Regions from separate parts of the Paenibacillus sp. FSL P2-0089 genome, predicted to be linked through region 4. Evidence: riboswitches for the same ligand, from Rfam matches in the RefSeq annotation. Region 4 holds a riboswitch; each other region holds the start of a gene.
The links. A riboswitch is a leader RNA that binds a small molecule or an ion and turns the genes downstream of it on or off. The one in region 4 is predicted to bind cyclic di-AMP.
Positions count from the first base shown of each region.

Region 1: it holds a riboswitch for cyclic di-AMP, as region 4 does, so the genes downstream of both, NST69_RS15420 (hypothetical protein) here and NST69_RS09985 (alpha/beta hydrolase) in region 4, are expected to answer to the same signal.
Region 2: it holds a riboswitch for cyclic di-AMP, as region 4 does, so the genes downstream of both, NST69_RS16050 (APC family permease) here and NST69_RS09985 (alpha/beta hydrolase) in region 4, are expected to answer to the same signal.
Region 3: it holds a riboswitch for cyclic di-AMP, as region 4 does, so the genes downstream of both, NST69_RS31585 (ubiquitin-like domain-containing protein) here and NST69_RS09985 (alpha/beta hydrolase) in region 4, are expected to answer to the same signal.

Region 1 covers NZ_CP152006.1:3,742,265-3,745,780, forward strand. Annotated here, with positions in the region: gene NST69_RS15410 (suppressor of fused domain protein) at 1-379, opposite strand, end outside; gene NST69_RS15415 (hypothetical protein) at 512-697, shown strand; gene NST69_RS15420 (hypothetical protein) at 717-1,184, opposite strand; cyclic di-AMP (ydaO/yuaA leader) riboswitch at 1,390-1,553, opposite strand; gene arsC (arsenate reductase (thioredoxin)) at 2,191-2,610, shown strand; gene NST69_RS15430 (sigma-70 family RNA polymerase sigma factor) at 3,078-3,516, shown strand, end outside.
Region 2 covers NZ_CP152006.1:3,888,268-3,891,783, reverse strand. Annotated here, with positions in the region: gene NST69_RS16060 (DsbA family protein) at 1-169, shown strand, start outside; gene NST69_RS16055 (disulfide oxidoreductase) at 166-600, shown strand; cyclic di-AMP (ydaO/yuaA leader) riboswitch at 827-986, shown strand; gene NST69_RS16050 (APC family permease) at 1,115-2,932, shown strand; gene NST69_RS16045 (ABC transporter substrate-binding protein) at 3,105-3,516, shown strand, end outside.
Region 3 covers NZ_CP152006.1:7,388,876-7,392,391, reverse strand. Annotated here, with positions in the region: gene rsmA (16S rRNA (adenine(1518)-N(6)/adenine(1519)-N(6))-dimethyltransferase RsmA) at 1-560, opposite strand, end outside; gene rnmV (ribonuclease M5) at 557-1,108, opposite strand; gene NST69_RS31585 (ubiquitin-like domain-containing protein) at 1,270-2,430, opposite strand; cyclic di-AMP (ydaO/yuaA leader) riboswitch at 2,717-2,945, opposite strand; gene NST69_RS31580 (TatD family hydrolase) at 3,145-3,516, opposite strand, start outside.
Region 4 covers NZ_CP152006.1:2,444,414-2,447,929, reverse strand. Annotated here, with positions in the region: gene NST69_RS09990 (TrkH family potassium uptake protein) at 1-508, opposite strand, end outside; gene NST69_RS09985 (alpha/beta hydrolase) at 535-1,350, opposite strand; cyclic di-AMP (ydaO/yuaA leader) riboswitch at 1,358-1,491, opposite strand; gene mnhG (monovalent cation/H(+) antiporter subunit G) at 1,490-1,849, opposite strand; gene NST69_RS09975 (Na(+)/H(+) antiporter subunit F1) at 1,839-2,132, opposite strand; gene NST69_RS09970 (Na+/H+ antiporter subunit E) at 2,132-2,614, opposite strand; gene NST69_RS09965 (Na+/H+ antiporter subunit D) at 2,620-3,516, opposite strand, start outside.

The sequences.
Region 1 (3,516 bases), 1.3 Mb from region 4:
GCGTAAGCGGCCAGTCCGCCGGCAAAAACATCATCAGCTCCGCGCGTTCCAGATGCTTATACTCTTTACGGATCTCCTGAGGGAGCGTCAGCGGCAGATCGCTCATCCCATTGGTGTACAGCACCCGGTAGGGCTCATCAGGTGTAGCCTCCATAATATTTACATCAATATGTACGATGTCTGAAATCAGTTCGTGGAACACGCCAGTTTCCCGGTTTGGAAAGACCCGATTGAAATGTTCGTTTAAATCTTCCATGTACAAAATATTGGCGGGAGGCGTAACCTGCTGCTCATCCGAAGCGTCATAACCATAAATGGTGGTACCATCTTCCGATTTGCCCATTTCCTTGCCGCCAAACAGTTTTTTGAAAAAGTTCATGTCTTTGCGCTCCTCTGTGTGGGTGTATATTAAAGTGCGAAATGAAGTATTTGAAACCTCACTTGGAAGTATAACAAAAGACATAGCCCCGGAGCGATGGGTCTATCGATTCGAATTTCAAAAGGAGCAGATATGAACTATATCATTTTTGATCTGGAAGCCACCTGTTGGGAAAATGACCGCAAGCGGGGCGTAGGCATGGAGAGAGCCTTGACTATGCTTGAATTGCCGCTTGAAGGTACTCACCATAGAGGTATCGATGATGCCAAGAACTTCGCGAAAATATTCGTTAAGATTTTTGACCAATTGAAGGTTTGATAATTTAAATTGATCATGTCTATAGCAGTGAATAATAGGATACTGATTCTGCAAATAAAATGGTTGGATTCAGATGACTCTTCACCGTATTAATTGAATGGATTCTTTGCTTTGTCCTTTGATGGCGATACCGCTCCGATCCGGCTCCTACCTTCATTCGGATTTGGTCATTTTGAATGAACATACTATCGAGTGCAGTCTTGATCATGTTAAGTTGATTGGGGGCCCATTCTTGTCCGTGCATCCGGACGTATTCTGTGGCTTCTTCTGCAGTACAATGACATATCTCTTTCAGAAAAGAGCCCCATTTGATTAAATCCACCGCATTGTCACCCGCACAAAGAATGCAATTCCCATAGCTGATCTGTCCTCCGAAGGTTAACTTCAACACCCCATACCAGTATCCGTAAGGCTCTGAAATATGCATGAAGGAAGGGCGGCAGCTAAATGCGAACAACTCGATTCGTGACAGTCTGGCGTTAATCATGAATAATGCCTCCTAGGTTGTCTATAGATTTCATATAACGCTGCAGATTATGGGTCTGCTCAGCTGTGGCTACATAGGCTGACAGTTCAGTTTCATTCTCACATACAGCAGCATGCTCAAGCCAAACGGAATATTTGGTTTTCTGTACGATGGATAAGTGTAATGGAAAGGTTTTGCGGGATCGCAGCAAAAAAGCATGGTTAATGCAGGCTCTCTCCAGTGCTTACGAGGTTAGCTGACGGATTCGGACGGTGAGAGTCGTCCTACCAGTGAAGAGTTCAATCTTCTTTGGATTCACCCCATTTCGGCTGGCCACAGCCATTTGGTTCCCCCGCTTCCCGCCTGACGGGAATTCAGCATTTGTTAAAAGGAATCTTACGCTGAGCATCACCGTTTGTAAAATGCTGAAAGTTCTCTAGGAGACTAAATAAGACTCTATAGGATATAAAAATGAAGAAAATCCCTTGTAATCTAGCATTCATCCTCGATTTTCTTAAGTTATCGCGTATTTATTAACTTTTTAATGCAACCTAAATGGGGCTAAATGAATCTTAATGCTTCTTTAATCATGATTATAAAAAAGAGAATCGGAGAGATTGAGACTGGTTGCAGAGATACTAAGAGGTTTATTGTCTGCCTTTACAGGTGAACATGTGCGAGAGCCCGATTAATTATTTGCTTGTATGGAGTGCCGCCATTATGAATCCAATATTGGAATGGATTGAGAATAAATGTTCTGGTATAATCAACTGAGAACATCAGTTCTGTTATCAAATGCCATTTGCCGTAAGTTGCATGGCAAGAAACATCGGATTGGGATAAGATCCTCAAGAGTGCAAAATGGACGCCTATATAAAGCTTTATGGGAGCAAATGCTAGGGGCGTTGTACTTACCGATACTTGGACATACTAACACTTTGAACTTGTAGGTTTACCTTTTATTCCGAGAAAAAATGAGTTTATATATAATATTGACCTTATTTAAAATCAAAGGAGAATGCGACTCATGGATAAGAAAACCATTTACTTTTTGTGTACAGGAAACTCCTGCCGGAGTCAGATGGCCGAAGGCTGGGCCAAGAAATATTTGAGCAATGAATGGAATGTGTATAGTGCAGGCATTGAGGCTCATGGGTTGAATCCGAAAGCCGTTCAAGCGATGAGTGAAGTAGGTATAGATATCTCAGGTCAAACATCAGATATTATTGATCCGCAGCTGCTGAACAGCTCTGATCTCGTCATTACTTTATGTGGAGATGCAGCAGATAAGTGTCCCATTACCCCGCCTCAGGTGAAACGTGAGCATTGGGGATTCGACGATCCGGCAAAAGCGCAAGGAACAGATGAAGAGAAGTGGGCAGTCTTCCAGCAGGTTCGTGATCAAGTGGGAGAGCGCATCAAACAATTTGCTGAAACGGGTGAATAGTCACGATAGTGGAGTAACTGCTGCTAATGAGACAGGAGAGAAACTATAATGGTAAATTATCATGAACTGATTGAAGGTAAAGTATAATAGATCTTTTTTGCTAAAACCCCAAATTAAACCCGACCTTTATTACTAGGTCGGTTTTTTGGGTGCGCCTGGCATGGATGATAACTTGGCGGTGAAACGAGCTTGCCACATAAAGCGAAGTTCAATACTGCCCGAATCCCAGCATGTATATGTGGTGGTCTAACAAAGGACTGTGTGTTCTCCAATATCCGTACCGGGCTGGAAGAACTGCTTCAGTTGATGAAGGAGCTTCAGCAGGAACACGCCAAGAGTGACTCCTCTTTGGCACCCATGCTTGCCGCATGCGGGTGGTCCCTTGATCGGTCAGTTCCAGAATAATGTTACATTAATTAAATCCAAACCCCCAAGTTAGCTGTCTATATAACAGGAGGTGAACGACAATGATCGATGCACAGCAACAAATCAACGCCGCACAAAACGGAGATCACGATGCCTTCGTTTCTCTTATAAAGGATCGGACGGATAAGCTGCACCGAGTGGCCCGCCATTATGTACGGGAGTCCAAAGATGCGGAGGATATCGTTCAGGATGCCCTGGTTAAGGCTTATGAGTCACTGCATACGCTGCAGCAAGCCGAAGCGTTTGAGAGCTGGCTTACCAGAATTGTGGTGAACCGGGCACTCAATCACTTGAAGAAATCCAAGCGTGTTCACCTGAGCGAAGACCCGCAGGCGCAAGAGACATTGGTCGTTAATGATATCGATCAAACCCTGGATCTGGAGCGAGCATTGGCCAGTCTGAATCCGAAGCTGCGTCAGCTCCTGTTCTTAAAATATAAGAAGGACCTGACCCAGCAGCAAATCGCCCATCTCCTGGACA
Region 2 (3,516 bases), 1.4 Mb from region 4:
CGTAAGCGAGCTGGAGCGGGATATTCAGCTTGGCACCGATACGGGCGTAACGAATACGCCTTCCTTGTACGTGAACGGCATCAAGGTGAAGGAGCCTTTCAATATGGAGGCGATTGACGCCCAGATTCAGGCAGCAACAGCAGCAGCGGGAGCAGGGACCGCCCAATGACCGCCTTCTCTGCCTTCTGCCGGCGTAACTGTCTCTACTTGGCCTGGTTCGTCTGTGTGGTGGCTGTAGCAGGAAGCCTGTATCTCAGTGAGGTCCTAAATTACGAGCCCTGTAAGCTGTGCTGGTTCCAGCGGATCTTCATGTATCCGCAGCTGTTCCTGCTGGGGATCGCCACCTACCGGGGGGACAAGCGGATCATTCCATACGTGCTTCCCCTTAGTCTGATTGGCGGCAGCATCTCCATATATCATTATGCGGAGCAGAAAATTCCGGCGCTCAGCAAGGTGCTTCCCTGTACCATCGGCGTACCGTGCAACAAGGATTATCTGAACTGGTTCGGATTTATAACGATCCCTCTGCTTGCACTTATAGCCTTTGCCTTAATCTCCATTCTGCTCTGGACAGGACGCAAAGAGGAGCCTGCGGAGTAAGAAGCTGACGGGCAGAAGGAAGAGAAGAGAATACCCTTAATTTTAGTAAAAAATAATATGCAAAAACCCTGTAAAATCACGTGGTAAAGGGATAATGAAAGAGAATGAAAGATCAAGACATACCGGATGATGAATTTGGTTGTTTTGAGTGCTTTTCATTCTTTTTTCATTTGTTTCCACGCTTTACGGAAGACGTGTTGTAGCTTAATATTAGTCCTTGTGAGAAGTTGAATATGCGCTGAATTTTCCGGAAGGAAAAACGGGGGAACCACACTTTGGCCAAGGCCAAAAGGGGTGAATCGGAGCAGGCTACTTGACCTGTAACCGTAGGGCTACCACAGTCCGAATCCGCCAGCTAACCTCGTAAGCCACTAGTGGGATAATGACCATGCACACTAAGGCATGCGGATCATTTCCGTATGCTTATTTTGGTGCCTGCATTTATGAAATCCACTTATGAAAACAGCGCAGGGAAACCCGTTTCAACTTAACCAAGAGAGGAACTGTTACTACAATGGTAAGCAAGGTAAAACGACTATTGATCGGGCGTCCGATGAAGTCGAACGAACTCGATCATGAAAAGTTATCCAAGGTGAAAGCACTGGCTGTCCTGTCTTCTGATGCGCTCTCGTCTGTAGCCTACGGAACAGAACAAATTCTGATTGTACTGGTGGCCGCCGGGTTCACCGCTATCTGGTACTCCTTGCCAATTGCATTAGCCGTATTGGGCCTGCTGGCTATTCTGATTCTGTCCTACCGGCAGACGATCTTCGCTTATCCCCAAGGCGGGGGCGCGTATATTGTCGCCAAAAGCAATCTAGGGGTGCATACCGGCTTACTGGCCGGCGGCTCTCTGCTGGTGGATTACATTCTGACGGTGGCGGTAAGTGCGTCGGCGGGGACGGATGCAATCACTTCAGCTTTTCCAAGTCTGCATAATCATAGTGTTCTGATAGCGGTATCTGTTATCGTGCTCTTAACGATTGTTAACCTGCGGGGAGTGACCGAATCGGCCTCCTTCATCGCTATCCCGGTCTATCTGTTCGTGGTTTCCATCTTCGTGCTCATCATCTCGGGGGTCTTCAAATATATGACCGGCGGCGCCCATGCCCATGTTCCTGAGATTGGCTCGGCCGTATCGAACGTGAGTATGTTTCTGCTGCTGAAGGCCTTCAGCTCCGGCTGTTCGGCTCTGACCGGGGTAGAAGCGGTCTCCAATGCCATTCCTAACTTCAAAGCGCCCGCGGAGAAAAATGCAGCCAAAACGCTGATGCTCATGGGCCTCATTCTCGGGGTAATGTTCACAGGTATTACGCTGCTCGCTTACTGGTACGGTATCATGCCTGATGAGAAGGCCACCGTGGTCTCACAGATTACCGAATCTACCTTCGGCCGCGGCGGACTGTACTTCTTCATTCAGGGGATTACGGCGGTTATCCTGTTCCTGGCAGCCAATACGGCGTACTCGGCCTTCCCGCTGCTGGCGTTCATGTTCGCCAAAGACAAATATCTGCCCCATGCCTTCATGGTGCGCGGCGACCGGCTGGGCTTCTCCAACGGTATTATTTTCCTCGGTGTTATGTCGGCTGTGCTGGTGGCGGCGTTTCACGGGAATACGGAAGGACTCATTCCATTATATGCAGTAGGGGTATTCATTCCGTTCACGCTGTCGCAGCTGGGCATGATGGTCCAATGGTACAGAACGAAGCCGAAAGGCTGGCAGAGCAAGTTCGCCGTCAATACGGTGGGGATGCTCACTACATTAACGATCACCCTGATTTTCATAATCACTAAATTCTCCAGCGTGTGGATGGCCTTCATCTTCCTGCCGGCTGTTATCATCGTGTTCCACCGGATTCACCGCCATTATATGAATATTGCCGATCAGCTGCGGATCTGCCCGGCTACCGATAAGCCTTGTATCAAAGGAAGCACCGTAGTCGTTCCGGTCGCCGGTGTGACTCGTGCTGTACTGCATTCGATCAGCTATGCGAAGTCATTGACAGATAATGTGGTCGCTGTATATGTAGGCTTCGATGAAGAAGAGATTCACAAGATGGAGCAGAAGTGGGAGGAGTGGAACCCCGGCGTACGCCTGATCGTCCTGCGCTCCCGCTACCGCAGCATTATCCGCCCGCTGGTGAAGTTCATCGATACAGTAGAGTGGAAGACCTCTTCAACGGATCATATTACCGTCCTGATTCCGCAATTCGTGACCAAGCACTGGTGGCAGGCGGTGCTGCATAATCAGACCAGCTTGTTCATCCGTTCATATCTGATGAATCAGAAGGACATTGTAATCGCGACTGTACCTTTCCATCTGCATAAATAATATAGAAGATTAGGAAGATGGCTGTTTCTGCTTAATGCGGAGACGGCCGTTTTTACGTTATTATAAGTTATTGGTTGACATAGAGAATGAGAATCAATATCATCAGTATAGACAAGATGAAGGTAACAGAGCTTTTGCCAATCATGAGGGTAACATACAGGAGGGGTATTCAATGTTTTCGTTCAACCTGCAAGGATCAAGAAGCGGGAAGCTGGCGGTGGCCGGACTTATGACTACAACACTGCTGCTGTCCGCTTGCGGAAATGATAATAGCAACGCAGGCAGTAACGGTGGAGCAGGCACCGCACCTGCGGCAACCGCAGAAGCGACTGCGGAGGCCACTGCGGTACCTGCAGCAACTGCTGCACCCGCTGTGGAGAAGACCGTAACGGATGCAATGGGACATAAGGTGACCGTTCCCGCTAATCCGCAGCGTGTAATTGCTTCTTATCTGGAGGATTATCTGGTAGCACTCGGCGTGACTCCGGTTGCCCAGTGGTCTACGAAGAATGGTACTCAGGCTTACCTGGCCGCTGAGCTTAAGGACGTTCCGCCGATCAGCTATGACCTGCCGCTTGAAGCCG
Region 3 (3,516 bases), 2.8 Mb from region 4:
TCAGGCTCGCTGTAATACTGGACGGCAATACTCAGGCTGCCATACTCCTTGCCGCCCGGAGACGCCGCCATACGCTCGGCAACCTCCTTCTGGATCATGACCACGATATTATCCAGCGGCAGCTTCTCCTCCAGCAGCTTCATGAGGATAGGTGTAGTCACATAATACGGCAGGTTAGCTACGACACTAACCCGGTCCCTGCCCGCGAAATCCTCAGCGAACAGCTCCTGCAGATTCACCTTCAGCACATCGTCATTACGGATCTTTACATGGGGATAAGGCGACAGGACATCCCTAAGAATCGGAATCAGCCTGCGGTCAATCTCTACCGCAGTGACGGCCCCGGCCGTCAACGCCAGCCGTTCCGTCAGTGCTCCGATCCCCGGGCCAATCTCAAGCGCACCGGCTGTGCTGTCCAGACCGGCGGCATCCACGATTTTGTCCAGAATATTCTGATCGATCAGAAAGTTCTGGCCCAGGCTTTTTTTGAAGGAGAATCCGTAACGCTGAATTATCGCTTTGGTTCTTGTTGGGGACGAGATATTCTCGATACCGCTCATGAAGTAATGCCTCCCTGATCAATTTGGGCGAGGGCCTGCGCGAACTCTTCGCGGGTAATGCCGAACATCGCCAGACGTTTGTACAGCTGTTTGCCATTGCAATAACCGATACCGAGCAGATTGCCAAGCTGCATTCTGCGCTCAGCCGCCCGGGGATGCACCATCAGCCCTGCGGCCATAAGCTCATCCAGCCCGATGATGGGCGGCGCCCCCTCGAAGGAGGTATGTACATGCTCCAGCGCATGGCGGATAGCCTCAGGCGAAGCATTCTCTATTCCGATATCTCCTTTGCGCGTTGCATCCTTCTCAGGGATGAAGGCATGCTTGCAGCCCGGCACCTTGGCCGCGACGATTTTGCGGATTCGCTCTCCGGCATGATCCGGGTCGGTAAGAATGATTACACCCCGGCGCTCCATGGCCAGCTTGATCTTGGCAATGACCCTGCTATCCACTGCCGAACCCCCGGTTTCAATCGTATCGGCCTCAACCGCCCGCTTAACGGCAACGGTATCACTTTTCCCTTCAACCACAATTAGCTCTTTAATCATAAATATTTTTACTCCTTACTCCAGAACGCAAAAAGAAGAGGATTCGCTCCCCTTCTTTTTGGCTAAAGAATGTATAAGTGATGAGCGGCAGCTCTCTGAAATTTCGTAAGTGCTTCCCTCACTATATCGTATTAACCGCTAATTTGCAAAAGACTTTACGTTTAGTTCAGCTCCGGCTTCACAGGTCCGATCACATAGAGTGTGCGCGACTTGCGGCCGAAATTACGGGCATGACTCAGTGAATCGTAATAGACATCCACCTTGTTGCCTTTGATGGCACCGCCGGTATCCTCTGCTCGGCGAAACCCTAATCCTTCAATGTACACCCACCAGCCGATTGGTATAACCCTAGGATCTACAGCAATAGTGCGGCCTTCCGTTACGCGTGTGCCGGAGGCAGTACGTGTTCCAATACCCGGTTCCTGCGACGAATACGCGGTCATGGATACGTTTTTAATCATTCTTTTGTACTCGAAATCCACACCAGCCTTACTGGTAACATTGCTGGCCTTTGCGCTCGCTTTAGATGACTTGGAGGTTGTTACAGGTTTGGAAACTTTGGCAGTAACTACGACGGGCTTAGGAAGCGGCTTGGTTCCAATGGCAATGACTTTGTCCTTGGTAACCGTCTGTACTTCCTTGCCGATCATGCGCATGGATGCCAGCTCGCCATCTTGATAGATCTTCTCGATGTGCTGGACCATTACGCCAGGCTTACCTGCCTGTGCCACTCTTACGGTTCCCTTGGTCAATGAGGGGTCTGCTGTCTTAATGACCCGGAAAGGCAAATTAGTTGTCCGTTGAACCACATGCTTGTTAATCCGGACAATTTTGATTTCCATGTCTGCAGATACTGCGGTTTCTAGCGAAGGGTAAATCTTGTCTAAGCCTTCCAGGCTGTAGCCCAGCTTGTCGATGGCCTGACCAATGGTATCCTCGGTCGTAAATAACGTCTCGGTCTTTCCGTCTACGGTAAGAGCGAACTTCTGCGCAGTGTTAATCACGATACGGTCGCCGTCTTTTATTTCATCACTAAGGCCAATAGATAATTCATCATGCGCCTGCAGCGAAATCTGTTCCTTAGCCAGCACATCACTGAACAGCGTTTCCCGCGTCTCCAGTGTCTGTACCTGTCCGTCTATTACTAGGGTAATTTCTTTTTTGCTCTGACCGTGTACGTACAGCAGTATTAACAGTGCGATAACAATCGATGCCACACCGGCAAGTAAAACTACGCGGGGATTCACTTGCTTCAACCGTAATGCGAAAGACCTGCTGGATGATTGCGAATCATGGGATACCTCTGGTTGGAATACGCCCACTCTTTCCATCCTCCTTACATAGCCCCGTCGTCCAAGTTAGTTCAAGGTGACTGTATCACTTCTGACGAAACTAGGTTTGAGTTTGCAACAGGATACGCCCGCACTTGCTTCAGCGTTTCCTGCTCATGGATCGCCTGCTCGGCATAGTTACTCCGGAGATCTGTTATATAACAGTATGCCGGGAGCATTCTCATTATTCAAAACAAAAGAAGCCTAAAAAGAGCTCATAGAGGACTCTTTCGTGGCTTCCCGGTGTCGAATACGTCGGAATGCTTATGCACGAGGTTTCCTCTCTTACTTGCGCTTACGGGGTTAGCTGTCGGGTTCGGACATAAGAGAGACGCCCTATCTCAGGTCACCCGCTCACGGCGGTTGCCCTCAAATTCACCCCAAAGACCACGTAAAGAAATCAAATAATGCCTGCGGCAATTCTGTGCCAGTACTCTTGTACGTTCATGCGGCAGCGCATTATTGGTTCCCCCGTTCTCCATACGGAGACTCAGCGAGACGATCCATGAAATTAGTGACTGTCACAGTTACAACAGCTCACTGCACTGAAAAGATGATATCCTGTTTTGATACATGTTGTAAAGGACGATTCAACCACGTTTACGTAAAAAAATGATTAAAATATTGTAATAATCGGCCGTTTTTCCGTCATAAAAGTTTAATATATCCGCTATACTTCATTTTTCACCGCTTTTACTCCTGTTTTCAGAGTATCCCAAATCGTTCCAGTGCGTTCGCATACGTAATTTCCGCCAATTCCTGTAATTCAATCCCTTTTATTGCCGCGGCCGCCTCCGCTACCAGCCTCACATGAGCGGTCTCATTTCGCTTGCCCCGGAAGGGGTGCGGAGTCAGATATGGGGAGTCGGTTTCGATCAGCAGCCGGTCCAGCGGAGTCTGGGCAAGCACCTCTTTGGGCACCCGGGCATTCTTGAACGTAATCGGTCCTCCAAAAGAAAGATGGAAGCCCAAATCAAGACACATCTTGGCACTTTCCCAGCTCCCGGAGAAGGAGTGCATTACCCCGCCAACCTCGCCTGCCTTCTCCTCGCGGAGTATACGTATCACATCTTCATG
Region 4 (3,516 bases):
ATATTCCATAATAAATGGACCTTGTTGTTCCTAGTTCATTTGCCCATCGAAGGGCCAACACTATAGCTCCAGTTGTCTCCACTATAAATGAAATGAGAAAGATACTGAGTGATAACCGCACGACTCCTTGTGTTGTTACAGAATTAGATGATTGCTGGATAAGCAGACGTTCTTTTAATCCAATCTTTTTCCCCATGATCACGGCGATCAAAACACTGAATGTCATAAATCCCAAACCGCCAATTTGAATCAGAAGTAGGATAATGACCTGTCCAAAATGAGAAAAATCGGTACCGGTATCAAGTACAACGAGGCCCGTTACACATACGGCTGAAGTCGAAGTAAACAGTGCTGCCAGCCACCCTATACTAAGTCCGCTGGACGAAGATATCGGCAAGGCCAGCAGCACTGTACCAAGAAATATAGGGACTGCAAAACCGAGTAAAATGATTCTGGATGAGGTCAGTTTGAGATTTGTGATAAAGGATGAGATTTTGTTAAAGAACATATCATTGGCTCCCATTATAATTCAAGTTAGTTGCCAGCTGCCGCCCGCTGAAAACTATGCTGTTCCCTAAGATAATCCAGTAATATACGGTTGAAGAGCTGGGGTTGACACAGATGAGTCGGATACATCGCATCCTCAAGGATCGCCAGACGGGCAGACGGATACTTGCTGGCTGTTCTTTTCACCTGCTCCAGCGCCCATTCATTCTGATTCCCGGATACAACAAGAACAGGAATCTGCAGCCGTAATGCGAACCCGTAGCTGTCCGTTTGTCTAAGTGCCAGCCGCTGCTTAATTAATTCCGTTGTCCGTTCATGCACAAGCTCTTTCCTGAGAATATGATAAGCCGAGAGCCACTTATTGTAGGTGATGCGCAAGGAACGGACGAACATTTCGGCAGGAAGATAATGGGCCGCCCATGCGCAGACCTCAAAGATTCCTTTCATTTTACTGCCTCTCGCCGTGTAATCCTCCTGAAAATAACTGTCCACCAATACCATATTTATTATCCGTTCAGGGTACAGATAGGCGAATTTCTGGGCGAGCACAGCACCACTGGAACAAGCTACGATAACAGCCTTCTCTACAGATAAAGCGTCCAATAACAGCTTCAAATCTTCACATTGTGTGTCTACGATCCGGCTGATCTCCACATCCATTTTACCCGATTGCCCGTTCCCTCTCAAATCGAATACGATCACTTTGGCACGCTTGCTGAAATAATCCGCTTGCGGCTCAAACAGATGATGAGAGGTCGAATAATCATGAATAAAAACAATAGGCAGACCGCTGCCCGACATCTCATAATACAGCGACGTTCCATTCACTTCAATATGCGGCATATACAGTGCATCCTCTCATGAACGCTTGCGGGGTTAGCTGCCGGATTCGGGCCTGAAAGTAGCCCTACTCGTTTTTCCCGAGATTCACCCCATGTAACCTGGTTCCCCCGCTTCCTATAAGGAATTCAGCGATTAACTATTATTTTACAGACGTTTCCTTGCTTTCTTCCCCCAGCACCTTCAGGTCATCCTGAACGCTTCCCTTCCATAAGGGCACTCCGGAACGGTAGGCAGCCCGGCCATTTAAGTGACCTGCTACCGGTGAAGTGATGAATACAAATACAATCGCCAGCAGAAGCTTGACATTAACCGTTCCGTCTTTGAACCAAAAGTACAGGAAACCTCCTGTCAGCAAACACAATACCCCGAAGGTTGCACTTTTGGTAGCCGCATGTGAACGCAGATAGACATCGGGCAGCCGGACTAAGCCGAAGGCACTTAAGCCGCAGAAGACTGCACCCATTACCACAAGAATAGAGCTAATCAGTTCACCTGTCATTGGGGTTCCCTCCATCCTCTATAACGGCTCCCCGTTCAATATATCTGGCCAGTGCCGTAGTACCAATAAACGTCAGAATTCCGATAACCAGAATGACTTCTATAAAATCCTGGGTATCCAGCAGCATACTGAAGACGGTTATCATAGCGAGTACATGAATGCCGATCGTATCGAGTGCGGCAACCCTGTCGGAGCGGGTTGGCCCTTTCAGGAGACGGAACAGGCAGGCCAGCATCGCCAGAGCCAGAATGATCATGGCCACGGTTAGCATAACTGGGATCATTAACGGGTCACCTCCCTGATCGCTCGTTCGAAGGTGCCTCTAATCTGCGTGACCAGCAACTGAGCATCTTTAATATCAATAGCATGAATGTACAGCGTCTTGCCATCCTTCGACACATCAAGAGTCAGGGTTCCCGGTGTCAGACAAATCAGGCACGAGAGCAGTGTGACCTCCCAGGGCGTGGCCAAGGCAGTCTCATAAGCAAAGATACCGGGACGTATAGCCAGTTTTGGACGGATGATATGGCCAATGACCACGAAATTCGAGACCGTAAGTTCACGGGCAAAGATCAGCAGAAGCTTCAGTACAGCCCATATACGTATGAGATAGAAGGTCCGGGGCTGGGACCTGGATTTCCTAAATAACAGTAAAAGTCCGATGCCCAGCAGATAACCTACTAAGAAGCTTGAGCCAGAGCCATTGTTATTTATCGCCATCCACAGAAAGGCAATCAACAGATTAAACAGGAATTGTAAGGCCATATTCACTACTCCTTCATTATGGCTTCAATATATAGCGCAGGTGAAGCCAGAACCTCGCCAGCCTGCGATACATAAGTATACACATACTCCGCTCCGATCCCCATGGCAATCACAAGCAGCAGCAGGCCGGCAGCCACAGCCGAAGCAGCCTTCAAGCTCACCTTAGGCTGCTCTTCCTTGGGTTCATTTCCCCAGAAGGCCAGCCTGAACACCTTCATCAGGGAGAACAGCACCAGAAAGCTTGATCCCAGACCGATGAGGGACAGCGTCAGCATCCCCTCGGACAACGCTCCACGGAGGATCATAATTTTGCCGGCAAAACCGCTAAGCGGCGGAATCCCCACCAGGGCGAGCGCCAGAATAAAAAACATCCAGCCGAGGAGCGGATACTTTCGGATCATCCCGCCCATACTGCCTAGCCGGTCAGTTCCGGCTGCGGATATAATCATCCCGCCCAGAATAAACATAAGTCCCTTGGCCAGCATATCGTGCAGCAGATAGAAGACTGCCCCATTCATTGAATCTGCAGTCCCTGCAGCGAGCCCAAAGGCTACAAATCCAACGCTGATAATGACGTTATAATTCAGAATCCGCGGGATATCCCTATAAGCCACTGCCCCCAGGCTGCCCAGGATCATGGTAGCAGCAGCCATCCAGACGATCCAGTCATGAGTGAAGCCGGGATCGTTCACGAACAACAACGTGAAGGTGCGGATGATTGCATAGAGTCCTACTTTGGTCAGCAGGGCACCGAACAACGCTCTGACAGCCGCCGGAGGTGCACTGTAGGATCCTGGAAGCCAGAAGAACAGGAATAGTCCTGCCTTCAGGGAGAATACAATCAAGAACAAAACAGCAATCACATTAAGCACGCCGCCTTGTCCCGCTTCAGCGATACGCTG